DNA from 4 places in the Rossellomorea sp. NS-SX7 genome. Region 3 is predicted to be linked to each of the others. Evidence: predicted binding sites of a transcription regulator. Region 3 holds the regulator's gene; each other region holds the start of a gene.

Region 1 (4,121 bases), 910 kb from region 3:
GGGAACCTTTCCATCCCTTCATTTAGAATCTTTTTGGCATTTTCATATTGTCCCAACGTACGGAATGTGCTGCCAAGCCCTACATAGGCACCTTGAAGGTCACTCTCATTTAGTCCGAGTTCTAAAGCTTTTTTATAATATGGGATGGCTTCCGATTCTTTTCCGAGTGCATCATGACTCCATGCAGATTGATAATGTAGATGGCCATTAAGAGGGTCTTCTTCTATCATCTTTTTAAAGAGATCAATAGAAGCCTGGATATCTCCTTTTTTTCTCAGGTTAACCCCTTCTTCAATTCTCTCCTCAAGTAATCCAGGCTGACTTTTCCTCTGCTCAGGTCTATACTCAACCAGCCAGGCATCATGCCAGACTCCCTCATGTTTTTCATTTTTAGGCAGGCGTTTTATTTTTTTGTATCCGCATTTTTCATAGCACTTTATGGCTCTCTCATTCCATATCATGGGGTCCATGACAAGGCGGTCAACACCGGCTGTGTCGATAAGATATCCCTTCACAGAATTGATGATGCTGGTCCCGAGTCCTTGATTCCAATAGTCAGGCTCACCTATAAACTGATCGGTTCCGTAAATCACCTCATCGGAAGGACCGTATCCGTATTTATTTCTCTCTTCTTCATCAATGGGATAATATTGAAGATACCCGATTCCCTTGCCTTTATAAGTGATGATGCACCTGATAACCCCATCACTTGGTTTGAGAAATTTTTCTTCTACCATTTGGAGTGTAAAAGGACAGTCCCTTCCCTCATAGTATTGAAGCACCTTCGGGTCAGACAGCCACTTTGTTACCACATATTTATCTTCCTCTTTAATGGGCTGAATCCCTATATCTCCATTCCTGAATTCCATCTCTCACACCTCTTCCCTCTATATAATAGTTCACTGAACCCCAGCAAAAATCCTTCAGGCAAATCTACGGACCGGCCTAAATGCGTTGAGGGACGGGATTTTAATAATGGAATGCATTAAAGGAAAAAAGAGTTTTATTATATAAAAGCGGCATTTTATGACAATCATGTGAAAGTATAAAATTTTTACGTTGTTTAGGTATTTTTTTATATGCTCAGAAGTAGAATAAGCCAGGCATTCATGTTATGATTAGTTTGTGAATTGATTCACAATATAAAGTATACCCCAAGGGTACAATGAAAACTTCCTTAAAGTTAGGTGTGTGATGAAGAATGACAATCAAATGCACAAATAAAGTGGCGCTAATCGGAACTGGATTTGTAGGCTCTAGCTATGCCTTTTCCCTTTTAAATCAGGGAATTGCCCATGAACTGGTATTAATTGATATGAATAAAGAAAAAGCAGATGGAGATGCACGCGACCTCAATCATGGTCTGGCATTTGCTTCTCCGATGAAAATTCACGCCGGGGACTACGGTGATTGTCAGGACGCTGATATCGTGGTGATCACTGCCGGGGCGAATCAAAAGCCTGGTGAAACCCGTCTCGATTTGGTAGGTAAAAACATTAAAATCTTCAAGAGCATTGTCGAACAAGTCATGGCCAGCGGATTTAACGGCATATTTCTTGTCGCTACCAACCCTGTGGATATTTTGACGTATGCAACATGGAAATTCTCCGGATTACCGAAAGAAAGAGTCATCGGATCAGGTACTATTTTGGATACAGCAAGACTGCGCTATTTGGTCGGGGAGCATTTTGACATTGATACCCGTAACATTCATGCCTATATCATGGGTGAGCACGGTGATACAGAATTCCCTGTATGGAGCCATACGACCATCGGAGCCAGTCACTTAAGTGAATTAGTTGATATGAACAAAGAAGAGGTACAGGACAAACTGGATGAAATCTTTATCAATGTAAGGGATGCTGCTTATCAGATCATTGAACGGAAAGGAGCTACCTACTATGGGATCGCCATGGGGCTTGCCCGGATCACGAAAGCGATTTTCAACAATGAAAACAGTATTTTGACCGTTTCTTCAATGCTTGAAGGGGAATATGGACAGAATGATATTTATATCGGGGTTCCTGCAATCATTAACCGTGAAGGGATCCGCCAAGTGGTGGAGCTTCCTCTAAATGAGAAAGAACAAGGTCAATTCAACCATTCTGCCGCGACGTTAAAAGGGATAATGGATACAGCATTCGAGGAATAACCTGTGAGATTGTACTTGAGAATTGAATAGACACGCACGCCATTGCAGCCTCCTCATAAACTATTGAGAATTCGTTTATGAGGAGGTTCTTCTATGTACGATGAGAGACAATTATTCCCTGGAGGAGGTTTTCCAGGCGGAGGACCAGGCGGAGGGCCGCCAAGCTCGCCTCCTCCTGGAGGGCAGCAAGGCTCCGGTAGTCAGCAGCCGCCTGGGCCGCCGCCGAACTATACACCTCAAATGGCACCCATGCAAGCTGGACCGGGGGGACCGAGCACCTTCGCAGTAGACCCTGGTGCCATCAGACGCTGCATGTTCCGTTACACTTATATTTGGCTGAGAAGGGATTCGTTTTGGTTCTATCCAACATTCATTGGCCGCCGTTCGATTGCCGGCTGGAGATGGATCGGCTGGAGATGGGTATATTTCGGCATTGATTTAGATAAGATCCGATCCTTTACATGTGTATAGGCGATGAATATGTATTCGTACCCATCATATATTCGAACAACAGAAGTCCGGAGCGGAACGATCAAGGTTACCGGGGAACAAACACTCTACGTAGATCCGGATCAGGCAATTGTGTCTATTGGCGTCGTTACAAAGAATGAAGATCTTGAAGAAGCCCAGAGTCAGAACCGCCAGATTTCAAACAAAGTTGTGCAATCACTGATGAAGAATGATATTCCGAAAAAGGACATCCAAACGTCCACTTATCAAATCTTTCCTCAATATAATTATGAAGACGGAAAGCAGGTCTTTACCGGTTATGAGGTAAGGCATGTTTTCCGGGTTACTGTGAACGACATTGACTCTCTGGGAAAAATCATTGATGATGCCGTAAAGAGCGGAGCAAATCGTGTCGAGAATATTCAATTTGTCAATTCCGACCCTGCAAAGACCTACCAACAGGCCCTTGCTGCTGCTTATCAAAATTCATATGAAAAAGCTCTCACCCTTTCTAATCAATCCGGTCAGCAATTGAACCCGTATCCCAAATCCATTACTGAACATTCCGGTACTGCTGTGATACCGTATGCTCCGACTGCCTTTGTCAAAGCAGCCGAAGAGAGCACAACCCTTCAGCCCGGACAAATCGGCGTAACGGCTTCACTCACAGCGGAATTCCGAACGAAATAAGAAAGCGGAGGCGGCTCGTTCAGCCCCGACAAGCATAAGATGAATGGGACGGGAAGGCGCTTTTTGCCTTCTTGGCCCATTTAGCTTATGACCTCGAGGGGCTAGCCGCCGGAGCTGGACAATTCCCAAGGTAGAACTTAACCTTTCTATTCACAAAAAGGCCCGTCCCTCATCGGTTTAAAGCGATGAAGTGACAGGCCTTTAATATGTTTTATTTTCCCAATGATTTCGTTTTTCTCCCGCAGGCTTCCATGGCCGTTAAGATGGTACCTTTAAATCCATTTTTTTCAAGCGCTGCCACTGCTTCGATGGTGGCACCTCCCGGAGAGCAGACAGCGTCTTTCAGTTCTCCTGGGTGCTTACCTGTGTCGAGTACCATTTTGGCGGCACCCAGTACAGCTTGAGCCGCCATTTCATAAGCCTGGTTTCTTGGTACCCCCTGAAGCACAGCTCCGTCTGCGAGTGCTTCAATGAACATGAACACATAGGCAGGAGAAGACCCGCTCACTGCAGGGATCGCATCCATCAGGCTTTCTTCCACCTGTTGTGCTTTACCGAAGCTGCCGAGGATGACTGAAGCCTCTTCCAATTCCTCATCTGTTAAGTGTTGATTGACACAGTACGCCGTCATGCCTTCCCCCACCAATGAAGGTGTATTCGGCATCGTGCGGACGAGCTTTATCCTTTTACCAAATTGAGCTTCCATCCATTCCAGCGTGATTCCGGCAGCAATCGTCACGACAATCACATCTTCTTTCACTCTATCTTTCACTTCTGAAATGATCTGTTTATACTGATCCGGTTTAATGGAAAGGAACAGAATATCCGA
Region 2 (4,121 bases), 490 kb from region 3:
CGGTTGACGTGCAATTCCTTCTACTGTACGACCTACGATTAGACCGTTACCAATACCAGCTCCTAGTGCTGCTAAACCAACTGCGATTGCTGCTGCGATAAGACTCATTCTAAAGTTCCTCCTTAATTTATAAGAAAATAATTTTTTATATATGTTTGTCCATAGGAATGAACAGGTATATATTAATGGTCATGACTTACTTTGTGAGACATGTAGACCATTGTTAACATACAGAAAATGAACGCTTGGATTGCCCCGATAAAGATCGAGAACCCTTGCCAAGCAAGCATCGGAGCGATTGCTCCAAGAATGCCGCCGATACCGCCGTGTACGGCCATACCTGCGATAAGCGCCAGCAGGATTTCACCGGCATAGATGTTCCCGTAAAGACGAAGACCCAATGTAAGAGTGTTTGCAAACTCCTCAATGACTTTCAACGGGAATAACCACCACATAGGTGAGAAAAAGGTGTCCTTACCGTATGCACCGAACCCTTTCATTCTGATTCCATAGTAATGGGACAGCGCCACGACCATAACCGCCAGTGTCAATGTGACCGCTGGATCGGCTGTAGGTGATTTCCACCACAACTCGTGATCATACACAACTGAGAATGGAAGACCCAGCATGTTAGATACAAAGATATACATAATGATTGTGAGACCTAAAATATGAAAACGCCCACCGGTTTTCCAGTCCATGTTACTCTTGATGATTCCTTTGACGAAGTCCATGACCCACTCGAAAAAGTTTTGCATTCCAGTCGGTTTCAGGGCTAAGCGTCGTGTCGATATGACTGCGATGATAAACACTATTGCAGATGCTACCGTGATCATCATTACGTTGGCCAGGTTGAACGTAAGGCCCATAAATTCGGCTAAAGGTGCTTCATGATTCAAATTACTTCACCTCTCTTCCCCGCTATTTATTAGTTTTAATAGTGCTGAAAAAATAATCTATCATAATGACAATGTAGGCTGTCATTAATCCCAAAATAAGACTTAGGAGATGAAAAGTTTCTGGAAAGCGGGTTACAATGATCACGCCTAGGGCTGCTGCAGCCATCCGTGAAGTCGTCCCAAGGGATCTCACTTTCTTCCCCTGTACCACCGCATCACCGAATTTACTGACTCTCTTCGTCATGCCCCAGTGCATATAAAGGCTCAAAGCCGTTCCTAAAGTCAACCCTAAGAATACTGATTTGTGGTCGGTAAATCCCCAACCCAGGACGTAAATAGCCAGCAAGTAAAATATGTATTTCCGCTGTCTATTAAACATTTGATGGAGTTCCGGCATATCTTATTATTCTCCTAAGATAAATGTCGTAAGGTACGAAGCATCGCATAGATTCCTGTTGCTAACCCAAGGAATAATCCGATGATTAAAAAGAGTGGTGCAGAGTCTGCTTGCTGGTCAACCCATCTGCCCAGAAAAATCCCCACTAAAATGGAGCCGACAAGTTGCGACAAGATCGCTGTATAAATCGCCATCGCTTTATACGGGCTTTGGTTTTTTTGACCCATTTCAACCCTTCCTATTCAAAAGAAATTTGAACGTGAGGCAAGCTGTGTAAAATTGAAGGAATTCAGAGTTTAAAAGGATTTAAAACTTGTGAAAACCTTATCATTTTACATCCTTTGTAAGCATACAATAGGGTAATATCTATGTCAATGAGTTCAAGTTAAAAAGTTCACAACCTCGCCACGTGTTTGTCGAATGTTCACATTTTTTACACATTTAATTGAAATGCGGAGGCGGCTCGCTTAGGCCCGAAAAGCATAAGATGAATTGACCGGGAAGGCGCTCTTTGCCTTCTTGGGCAATTTAGCTTATGTCTCGAGGGGCTAGCCGCCGGAGCTGGACACCACCAAGAAAAGTGGAAGGGCTTTGCTCAGAGGCGGGTGGCATAAGACGAATCGGCCTGAAAGGCGCATTTTGCCTTTTGGGCCGGTTTGGCTTATGACATGTGCCTCTAAGCCCTGGAGCTGGACACCGCTATATGCGGAAACCAGACCCATCCACCCCAAAATTTATACTATGTAACATTCAACCACGGACATCACTTCAAACCCGTAACTTCCATTCAAAATCATAGATTCCTATACACACTCCTCATTATAAAGAAATCCCCTTTCACGAGAAACCCTACATTTTAATGTAAATACTTCCATATACCTAGGGGAAACTTTTTAAAGGATCATTTGAGTTGGGATCTAGAGGCAGAGGTTTCATAATGTGGAGGCTTAAATAGAATGATTGTTAGAAGAGAATAAAATCGTGAAAAGGATCGTATATTTTGAATCAGGCTCATAAATCCCCGGAATGGATCATACTTTTTCCAGCCCCTAGGTAATCGGAAATAAATACAATATCCACTCAATTTATCTATTCACTTCCTGCAGGTTTATAAATCAATGCTAAAACTAAATAACCAATATTAAAGCCCGCCCACACTCCTCTTCATTCACGCAGTGTGGGCGGGCCGGAATCATAAATCAGTTTTATTTTGTTCCAAACAAACGGTCACCAGCGTCCCCTAAACCAGGAACGATGTAGCCTTTTTCGTTCAGCTTTTCATCAAGAGCCGCAATGTAGATGTCTACTTCCGGGTGCTCTGCCTGAATGGCTTCTACCCCTTCAGGGCATGCCACTAAACACATGAACGTGATGTTTTTCGCACCGCGTTTTTTTAGTGAGTTGATTGCTTCAACTGCAGAACCGCCCGTCGCAAGCATCGGATCAACAAGAATGAATTCACGCTCTTCCACATCGCTCGGAAGCTTTACGTAGTACTCGATTGGTTTAAGAGTCTCAGGGTCGCGGTATAACCCAACATGTCCAACTTTTGCTGCCGGAATCAATTTAAGGATCCCATCAACCATTCCAAGACCTGCACGTAAAATAGGAACGATCCCTAATTTTTTCCCTGTAAGTGTTTTTGCATTGGCTTTGCTTACCGGTGTGTCGATTTCGATGTCTTCAAGTGGCAGTTCGCGTGTGATTTCAAATGCCATCAGAGTTGACACTTCATCAACCAGCTCGCGGAATTCCTTCGTACCTGTGTTTTTATCACGGATAAACGTTAACTTATGCTGGATTAATGGATGATCAAATACATATACTTTGCCCATTCGACTCTCTCCTTTTGATTTCGATTTATGTAAAAATGAATAGATACTGTTTTACACCTTTGACTATTGTACATAAAAGAGGTTTTAAGAGCAATAAAAGTTGGGAGGTGTAATGAAATCGTTATGTTTTATCAAAAGAATGGGAGAAAGTGAACCCTTCTTATACCGCTTTTAATTTCCGTGGAAGATTTCGCTTTCCGCGGGTGACCCGTGAGCCTCCTCGTCGCTGGCGCTCCTGCGGGGTCTCACATTAGTCACTTTTCCCGCAGGAGTCTTAGTCTTCCACTCCAATCAAAAGCTGGATTCAGCTGAGTTAAAGTATAGAATTCTATTTAGATACTCTAAGTAGCTTTACCTAAATACACATTTTATTTTGAATAACCCTCCTGTTTCAACGACTGAAACCATAGATATCTGCCTAACTATCAAATTATTTACCTAATTAAAAAACCTCCTCAAAAGAATCCATTCTTCTGAGGAGGTCTCCAACAATCTATTATTTCTCAGGATATAAAGAGAATTTGCTTGTTAAATCTGTAACACGTTTGCGAGCTTCTTCCAGCTTTGTTTCGTCTTCGTGGTTTTTGAGGGTAAGGGCCATGATGGACGCGATTTCGTCCATTTCTTCCTTGCCAAAACCGCGGGACGTGACAGCCGCTGTACCGATACGGATTCCGCTTGTGACGAATGGGCTTTCCGGATCGAATGGGATTGTGTTTTTATTAACGGTGATACCGATATCATCAAGAACCTTCTCTGCGATTTTACCAGTTAAACCAAGTGAGCGAAGATCGATTAATAGAAGGTGGTTGTCAGAACCGCCTGATACCAAGTCGATGCCTTCTTTTCCTAAGCTCTCGCCAAGACGCGCTGCGTTATCGATGATATTTTGCGAATAATCTTTGAAAGATTCCTGCAGTGCTTCACCGAACGATACAGCCTTCGCTGAGATGACATGCATCAACGGACCGCCTTGAAGACCAGGGAAAA
Region 3 (4,121 bases):
GGGTATTGGCTGATGATCAGCTTTACGTTGACCCTGATTGTGGTATGGGCCATCCTTAGGAAAAGTGAAACAAGCACGCGGCTTGAGCGAAGCGCCCCTCTTCATGCAGGAAGCTCCATCGGGTGGGCGATTGCGGGGATCTTCATCGCTTTCTTTGCCCAATCCATTGCCATCCAGATTGAATTTGCACTAGGGATTGAAATGGGCTCTGAAAATACACAGATGATCATCGGGATCATCGAGAAGGTGCCATTGACGATGCTTGTCGCGGCTGTGATCGGGCCGATCCTGGAAGAGATCGTTTTCAGGAAGATCATCTTCGGAGTCCTTTATGAAAAGATGAATTTCTTCTTTGCGGCACTGGTCAGTTCAATTATTTTCGCCCTTGCCCACTTCGAACCGGAGCATGTCATTCTGTATTCAGCCATGGGCTTTACATTCGCTTTCCTATATGTAAAAACCAAAAGAATACTCGTGCCAATTTTTGCTCATGTGGCGATGAATACATCTGTCGTTCTAATACAATCTATCTATAAGGACGAAATTCAAAAGATCATGAAAGAAGCTGAACAAATTCAAGGATTTATTGGAGGATTGTTTTTATGAGAAGATCACCGCTTTTCTCTGGAGTGATCTATCTCCTGCTCGGAATACTTTTCACATACTTCGCAATTCAGAATGTAAGAGATGATGGTTGGGGATTTTTCACTTATATGCTGGTCTTTCTGGCTACCCTGGACTTCGGATCGGGGCTTAGGATGGTCATGATTCATTTCAAGATCAGGAAACAACTTGATAATAAAAAATAAGGATTGGTCCCTGTGGGATCAATCCTTATTTATATCTTCTTCGTATAATTCCATTTCAAGCTTCTGTTCCGCTTCTAGCACCTTTTTATATCCGATCTTCGAAATCCATATGCTGATTTCATAAAGGATGAATAAAGGCACGGTCACCATCAAGTGAGAAACGATGTCCGGCGGCGTGATGAAAGCTGCGATGACCAGCAAAATGAAGTAAGCAACCTTACGTACTTTTGCCATCATCATCGGAGTGATGATTCCTAGTCTCGTTAAGAACAACATCGCGACAGGCAGCTGGAATAATAGCCCGAATGGAATGGTCAGTTGAAACAAGAAATGAAAATATTCGTTTATCCCGATTACTTGTTGAATTTCAAGACTATCAGACAACGTCATCATGAACTCCACGACATACGGGAATAAAATGAAGTAAGAAAAAGATAGTCCGCCTAGAAATAATAACAGCGAGATCGGAATATAGCTAAGGGTCACTTTACGCTCCGTTTCATATAATCCTGGACTGATGAATGACCAGACCTGGAATAATATGAGCGGTGCAGTGAGGATCAGCGAAATGAATACCATCATTTCCATGTAAATCTTAAGTGGGTCTGTCAGACGAAAAGCATTCATCGTAAGCTCTTTCGCTTCATCTGCATGCTGCAGATATCGAATCAGCGGTTCTGCGAGAAAGAAGCTTGCTACAAACGCTAACAAGAAGAAAACGACTACAATCATGAGTCGTTTTTGCAATTCTCCTATATGTTCATACATTGTCATATCTTTTTGAGTTTGACTCATGGCATTCATCCTACTCTACTTAGCACTTTTGTTCTTATCGTCGTCGTCATCTGCTAAGCCTTTTGTTGCGTTTTTAAACTCACGTAATGTATTACCGAAAGCTTTCCCTAATTCAGGCAATTTCTTTGGGCCGAAAACTAGTAAAGCGACAATTAAAATGATTATGAGGCTACCTGGACCTACTGGCATAATGAGACACCTCCTCTTGTACTCTTCTATCATAACGTAAAGCAACAGAATTTTCTATTCCGTTATAATTCCATCTTGTGACATTTCCGTGTCATCTTCAGAATAATGCTTTAAAAAGTAAACCAGTGATTGCAATTCAACCGCAAGATCAATATGATGAACCCGGATATGATCCGGTACCGTCAGCCTTGCCGGCGTAAAATTGAGGATTCCCTTGATTTTTGAAGAGACCAATCTGTCTGTGATGTTTTGAGCAGAAGAAGCCGGCACAGTCAGGATCGCCACTTCGATATTCTGATCCTCAAGCTTTTCTTCCAGGTCATCAAGGTGGAAGACCGGTACATCGCCGACCTGCGTGCCCACTTTTGACTCATCGACCTCGAACGCCATCTCGATCTTCGTATTATTGTTTTTTATAAAATTATAATTAAGGAAGGCAGTTCCCAGATTCCCGACACCAATCAGCACGACCTTTGTCAGTGCATCCTGATCCAGCGTCTTTCTGAAAAACGAGAGTAGATAGTTAACATTATATCCATAACCCTTTTTCCCTAATGCACCGAAATAGGAAAAGTCCCTGCGGATGGTGGCCGAATCAACCTTCACTGCTTCACTTAATTCCTTCGATGACACCCTCTGCTTGCCAGATGAGTATAAATTCTTGATAAAACGGTAATAAAGCGGAAGCCGCTTAGCCGTTGCCTGTGGAATTTTCGTTGTATCCTGATTCATATTGCATTCCCCCACATCTATTCAAAGCCCATTACATTGGTCGTCCACGCATCTGTGAACGCTTCCAAAAATAACAGATAACATTTTTTTCTCGTCCCATACTCATCATACACTATATTCTATCCCATATGTGTGAAGATTAATAGTCATTCATAGACATGTATGATTGCCGTTTTCCTCTCAAATACGGTACACTAGCACTATGAAATAGAGGTGAAACGTCATGATTCTACTACAAGTGAATCAACTTAGCAAAAACTTTGGTGCAGATAATATCTTATCGAACATAAAACTTGAAATACAGACAAGGGACCGGGTCGCACTCGTCGGCCGCAACGGTGCGGGCAAATCAACTCTTTTAAAAATAATTGCAGGACAGTTATCGTACGACGGTGGTGAAATCACGAAGCCTAAAGGCGTATCGATCGGTTACCTCGCCCAAAACACAGGACTCGAATCCGATCTATCGATTTGGGATGAAATGCTGACTGTATTCGAAGGGCTCCGTGCCCAGGAGAAACAGCTGCGTGCTCTTGAGAAAAAGATGGCCGACCCTTCAGTCTACGAAGATGCAGACGTTTATCAGCGTGTGTTAAAAGAATATGATGAGCTTCAAGTAAGCTTCAAAGAATCCGGAGGCTACCAATACGAAGCAGACATCCGGTCCGTTCTCCACGGCTTGAACTTCGCAGATTTTGACTATGAAACGAAAATCTCCACGTTAAGCGGAGGTCAGAAAACCCGCCTTGCACTGGGTAAGCTGCTCTTGACCAAGCCTGATATTCTCATCCTTGATGAACCGACCAACCATCTTGATATCGAGACCCTATCCTGGCTTGAAACCTACCTGCAAAGCTACGAAGGCGCTGTACTGATTGTTTCTCACGACCGTTATTTCCTAGACAGCGTCGTCAATCAAGTGTATGAAATCTCCCGTAAACGGAGTAAGAAATTCGTAGGAAACTACAGTAAATACCTTCAGCAAAAAGCAGAAGACTACGAAAAAGATGTCAAACTCTATGAACGCCAGCAGCAGGAAGTCGCGAAGCTTGAAGATTTCATCCAGCGTAACATCGCCCGTGCCTCAACGACGAAAATGGCACAGAGCCGCCGAAAAAAGCTGGAGCGCATGGATTTGATGGACAGGCCGCTGGGAGATGAAAAATCCGCCTCCTTCTCATTCGGAATCGACCGCCAAAGCGGAAATGATGTACTGAAAGTAAACGATCTTTCAATTGGGTATGAGAAAGATGAAAACATCTCCAGCCATATCGATTTCTCTGTAAAAAAAGGGGACAGCATTGCACTCGTCGGTCCCAACGGAATCGGAAAGTCCACCTTGCTTAAAACACTGGTGAATAAGCTTGAGCCTCTGTCAGGAGATTTTAAATTCGGCTCAAATGTATCCATCAGCTACTACGATCAGGAACAAGCCGATCTGTCATCAAACAAAACCGTCCTCAATGAACTATGGGATGAATACCCGATGAAAAACGAGAAGGAAATCCGGACTGTCCTCGGCAACTTCCTTTTCTCAGGCGAAGACGTTCTGAAGCCGGTTTCTACCTTAAGTGGAGGGGAAAAAGCCAGACTCGC
Region 4 (4,121 bases), 1.9 Mb from region 3:
ATCATGACCATGGCACGGTAATGATCTTGACCGAACTCCTTTGCTCCCCTGTCTTTCATCCACTTTTCGTTTTTCCGTGCAATCACTAATTCAACCAAGCGCTGCACGACCAGTATAGTAAAGAACAGAATAAAGAATATCATCATTCCCACCTCATCAATACTAATTCTGAACTAAATCCGGGACCTAACGCAGTCCCCAATCCTATATCACCTATTTGGCACTCACCTTGCAGAAATTCTTTTAGTACATAAAATATAGTCACCGATGACATATTCCCGAATTCCTTCAGCACCCTCATGGAATGTCCAGTCATGTTGTCGTCGAATCCCAAGGCCTCTTGATAAGCTTCAATCACTTTCTTCCCGCCGGGATGTGCCACAAAATGTTTAATCTCTTCCATTCCTATTCCTTCTGAATGGATAAATTCTTCCACATTGGGCCTCAGCCAATTTTTCACAAGAGTTGGAATATCTTTTGAAAAAACAACGTACAGACCATCATTCTTGATATTCCAGCCCATTACATCAAGAGAGTCCTTTAATGTCGTGGATTGTGTAGCAAATATTGAGGGGAGCGGGCTGCTTTTTTCTTTAATCGATACGCTATCATCTCCACATACAAGGGTACATGCCACCCCATCAGCAAATAATGATGTACCGACTAAATTACTCTTGGAACGGTCACCGTGCTGAAACGTCAAAGAACATAACTCGATTGACAGGATTAAGACGTTCGATTGTGGAAACGCCAGGCAGTACTCATACGCGCGGGATAACCCTGCTGCCCCTCCCGCACATCCCAAACCCCATATTGGAATACGCTTTATATGGGAAGGGAATGGCAAGACATTCATTATCCTTGCTTCAATGCTGGGAGTTGATAAGCCGGTGGTACAGATAGTGAATATGGCATCTATCTCTTCATACTGAACATGATTATTCTTCAAACATTTTTCGATTGCCCTGCTTCCCATTTCTACAGCATGATGAATGAACAGGTCGTTTTTTTCCTGAAAAGAATGCGAAGTGGAAAACCATTCAAGATCATTAACAAAATATCTGCTGTCAATTTCTCCATTTTCAAAAATGGGGATCAGTCTCTCGATATCCTTAAAGCTTTCCGAAAACAGATTTCGTGCAAATGATGCTGCTTCGGATTGAGTGATTTTAAAAGGCGGGATTTCTGTTTCAACGGCTAGAATTTTAGGCATTTTAACCATTCTCCTTATCAAATTTCCATGTAAGGATAGCTTTACCATAATGTGAAAGAACATGTATGGAAATCATCTGGAACGTGTACAGTTTCTCATTCCTCTTAACCCCCGGTTTGAAAGTTTTCCATTATATCCAAGATACCGAGTCTTTTATCCTGGTAAATATGGTATAATTATTTTTGACAAATTTCCGGAGGTTTCGACATGACCTTAACCAGCAGTATCACGGACTTAATGAATAACTTTATCACTGCCCTTAAAGGGGTGATCCCGCTTGAAGTAGCCGTTTATGATCCAATTTCCTTAAAGGAGCCATATAATCAGCATAATATGGGCGTTTTAATCGGAATGACCGGAGATATCCGGGGGAGATTTCTCATTGACGGAGATGAGGAAAGTTTTCAAGCTCTTGCAGCTTCTATGTTTGGAATGCCTTTAGCAGGTGAAATGCTTGAGTCTTTTGCGGGGGAATTGGGGAATATGATCGTTGGGAACCTCGCAACCTCTATCGCACATAGCGGGAATGATGTAGATATTACTACACCGACAGTCATCGTGGGGGAATCAAAACTTTTCGGCTTTCGTCACGCCATTCAGCTTCCTGTAAAAGTCGAGAACACCGGGGAGTTTCTCATCCTCTTAATGATCGAAGATTGACCTGTAGAAAAAGCGGACGATGATTTGTCCGCTTTTTCTACAATTACATCAAATTAAAAACCTTGTATCGTCATGCCTCCATCGACAAACAGCGTCTGCCCGGTTACATAGTTACCCGCATCCGATGATAAGAACACTGCCGGACCCACCAATTCCTGCAGTTCACCAATCCTTTTTAACGGGGTGACTGCCAATATGTCGTCTACATACTCCTGATTCTTGAGAAGCTCTTTAGTCAAAGGGGTTTTAAAATACCATGGCCCTATACTGTTTACGTTTATATTGTACCTGCCCCATTCGAACGCTAATACTTTTGTCATCTGGATCATCGCGGCTTTAGTGGCTGCATAAACAACCCCTGTCCGGAGAGCCACATGGCCGGCAACAGAAGCTATATTGATGATTTTCCCGTTCCCATGCTCTTTCATATGATTTCCGATTTCCTGACTCATCATGAACGCAGATTTCAAATTGGTATCCATGATTGTTTTCCACTCTTCCTCTGTCACTTCAAATGCATTAGATCTGATATTCATTCCTGCGTTATTAATCAGGATATCGATGGTCAAATCCCGTTCTTCTATGTATTGTACAGCCTCATGAATTTCCTTTTTGGATGTTACATCCGTAGGCAGAATATAAGCATGCCGTCCCATTTCATGTATGCAGGCAGCCGTTTCTTCCAGGTCCGATTTCGTCCGCGATAACAGGACCACATCCGCTCCCGCTTCTGCCAGTCCAATACTTAATGCTCGTCCTATCCCACGTCCTGCCCCGGTGATGACAGCCGTTTTATTTTCCAACGAAAATGAAGGTAAATACATTCCACACACTCTCCTGTCATTGATTGAATCTTCTATATTTTATCATAGTTGCTTCTTATGGCTGAGCATTCTATTCTTTTTTGTGCGGTTGGGACTGCACTTGTATATGAATCTTCATTTCTGCCACCTCACCGCAATACAAACATTTTATTTTCTCATTATATAGTTGACAGCACTTTTCACAATAAAATTTCTCCACAATTCCTGCCTCCTGACAATCTTCTTCATACAGTTTATGTATCAATTATTTTTATCGGAACAGGAGAATGATCCTCTTTTAGGGAGAATTGTGTGATGAACTTCACATTTATTTCACAATTTCCCTTATTAGGTGTGACATTTATCACAGATGGACGACTATTTTTGGAATTATGATTAAGTTAATCCAGAATATCACCTAAAAGGTGAAAGGAGTGAGTATGATGGCAAATCCAGAACTGAACAGAAAGACTCAAACGAAGGTAGAAGATTCGTCCTCCCTGAAAGGGACATTTACATCCGTATTACTGCTGGGAGGATTCCTGGTCCTTTCGTGGATTGGAGTATTTTTGCTATTCATTAATCGTTTTTAAGGAAGAAGGAGTGATTGAACATGCACATGCATCGTTATGAAAAATGGTGGTTGACTCTAGGAACCGGCTCTCTTATTATCTTTTTAATCATTTTGGGAATCAGTGCTTTTCATCAAGGTCATCAGCCCCCAAGCGCCAAGGCATATATTAACCCTGAACAAGTGGATGCCATTGCACCTTTCGATCAGCCAGGACTAAATAAAGTGGAAGGCAAGGAATGGGATTACGAACTTGTACTTGTGGCTTCTACATTCTTTTATGATCCAGGTGTAGTCGAAGTGCCTAAGGGATCGACATTGAAAATAATCGCTACAACCAAAGATGTAATTCATGGCTTTGAAGTAGCCGGTACGAACATCAACATGATGCTCGAGCCAGGATACATCAGTGAATATACCACTACATTGGATCAGACAGGAGAATTTTTAGTGGTTTGCAATGAATACTGTGGAGTTGGTCATCATACGATGAAATCCATGATTAAGGTGGTGGACTAAAATGTCTGAACGTTTTATCAAAATCGACCGTAGAGACGGTAAGCTCGCAATGGCACATATCTATGTAGGATTCATCGCTTTGGCCCTCGGAGGACTGGCAGGTTTATTACAAGTACTGGTCCGTTCTGGAAGTTTCACTTTACCTGCAGGAATCGGGTATTATCAAGTACTTACCGTTCATGGGGTATTACTTGGCCTTGTATTGACCACATTCTTTATTTTAGGTTTTCAACATGCTGCCATTTCAAGAACCTCAGGCACTTATTCTGGTACTTCTCGTCTATTAGGCTGGCTCGGCTTCTGGGTAATGCTGCTTGGGACAGCTATGGCAGCTGTGATGATTCTCTTGAACGAA

The links. Region 3 encodes Rex, which represses fermentation and respiration genes when NADH is low (regulators of the CRP and FNR family bind a similar motif). Its sites were predicted from a motif close to TTGTGAAATATTTCACAA; they were not measured.
Region 1: the regulator Rex is predicted to act here: its motif matches at 1,124-1,141, upstream of ACUXV2_RS04480 (L-lactate dehydrogenase).
Region 2: the regulator Rex is predicted to act here: its motif matches at 1,679-1,696, upstream of ACUXV2_RS18695 (AtpZ/AtpI family protein).
Region 4: the regulator Rex is predicted to act here: its motif matches at 2,987-3,004, upstream of ACUXV2_RS11675 (cytochrome c oxidase subunit 2A).

What each region holds. Positions count from the first base shown of each region.
Region 1 is NZ_CM128249.1:918,100-922,220, reverse strand. It holds gene ACUXV2_RS04485 (tetratricopeptide repeat protein) at 1-869, opposite strand, end outside; gene ACUXV2_RS04480 (L-lactate dehydrogenase) at 1,202-2,152, shown strand; gene ACUXV2_RS04475 (hypothetical protein) at 2,246-2,623, shown strand; gene ACUXV2_RS04470 (SIMPL domain-containing protein) at 2,627-3,292, shown strand; gene proC (pyrroline-5-carboxylate reductase) at 3,504-4,121, opposite strand, start outside.
Region 2 is NZ_CM128249.1:3,779,404-3,783,524, forward strand. It holds gene atpE (F0F1 ATP synthase subunit C) at 1-108, opposite strand, end outside; gene atpB (F0F1 ATP synthase subunit A) at 183-899, opposite strand; gene ACUXV2_RS18690 (ATP synthase subunit I) at 922-1,296, opposite strand; gene ACUXV2_RS18695 (AtpZ/AtpI family protein) at 1,311-1,523, opposite strand; gene upp (uracil phosphoribosyltransferase) at 2,502-3,131, opposite strand; gene ACUXV2_RS18705 (serine hydroxymethyltransferase) at 3,628-4,121, opposite strand, start outside.
Region 3 is NZ_CM128249.1:11,295-15,415, reverse strand. It holds gene ACUXV2_RS00110 (CPBP family intramembrane glutamic endopeptidase) at 1-606, shown strand, start outside; gene ACUXV2_RS00105 (YdiK family protein) at 603-809, shown strand; gene tatC (twin-arginine translocase subunit TatC) at 828-1,604, opposite strand; gene ACUXV2_RS00095 (twin-arginine translocase TatA/TatE family subunit) at 1,620-1,793, opposite strand; gene ACUXV2_RS00090 (redox-sensing transcriptional repressor Rex) at 1,848-2,525, opposite strand; gene ACUXV2_RS00085 (ABC-F family ATP-binding cassette domain-containing protein) at 2,749-4,121, shown strand, end outside.
Region 4 is NZ_CM128249.1:2,329,744-2,333,864, forward strand. It holds gene ACUXV2_RS11655 (isoprenylcysteine carboxyl methyltransferase family protein) at 1-140, opposite strand, end outside; gene ACUXV2_RS11660 (type III polyketide synthase) at 143-1,213, opposite strand; gene ACUXV2_RS11665 (chemotaxis protein CheX) at 1,421-1,873, shown strand; gene ACUXV2_RS11670 (SDR family NAD(P)-dependent oxidoreductase) at 1,927-2,697, opposite strand; gene ACUXV2_RS11675 (cytochrome c oxidase subunit 2A) at 3,120-3,269, shown strand; gene ACUXV2_RS11680 (cytochrome B5) at 3,290-3,766, shown strand; gene ACUXV2_RS11685 (b(o/a)3-type cytochrome-c oxidase subunit 1) at 3,768-4,121, shown strand, end outside.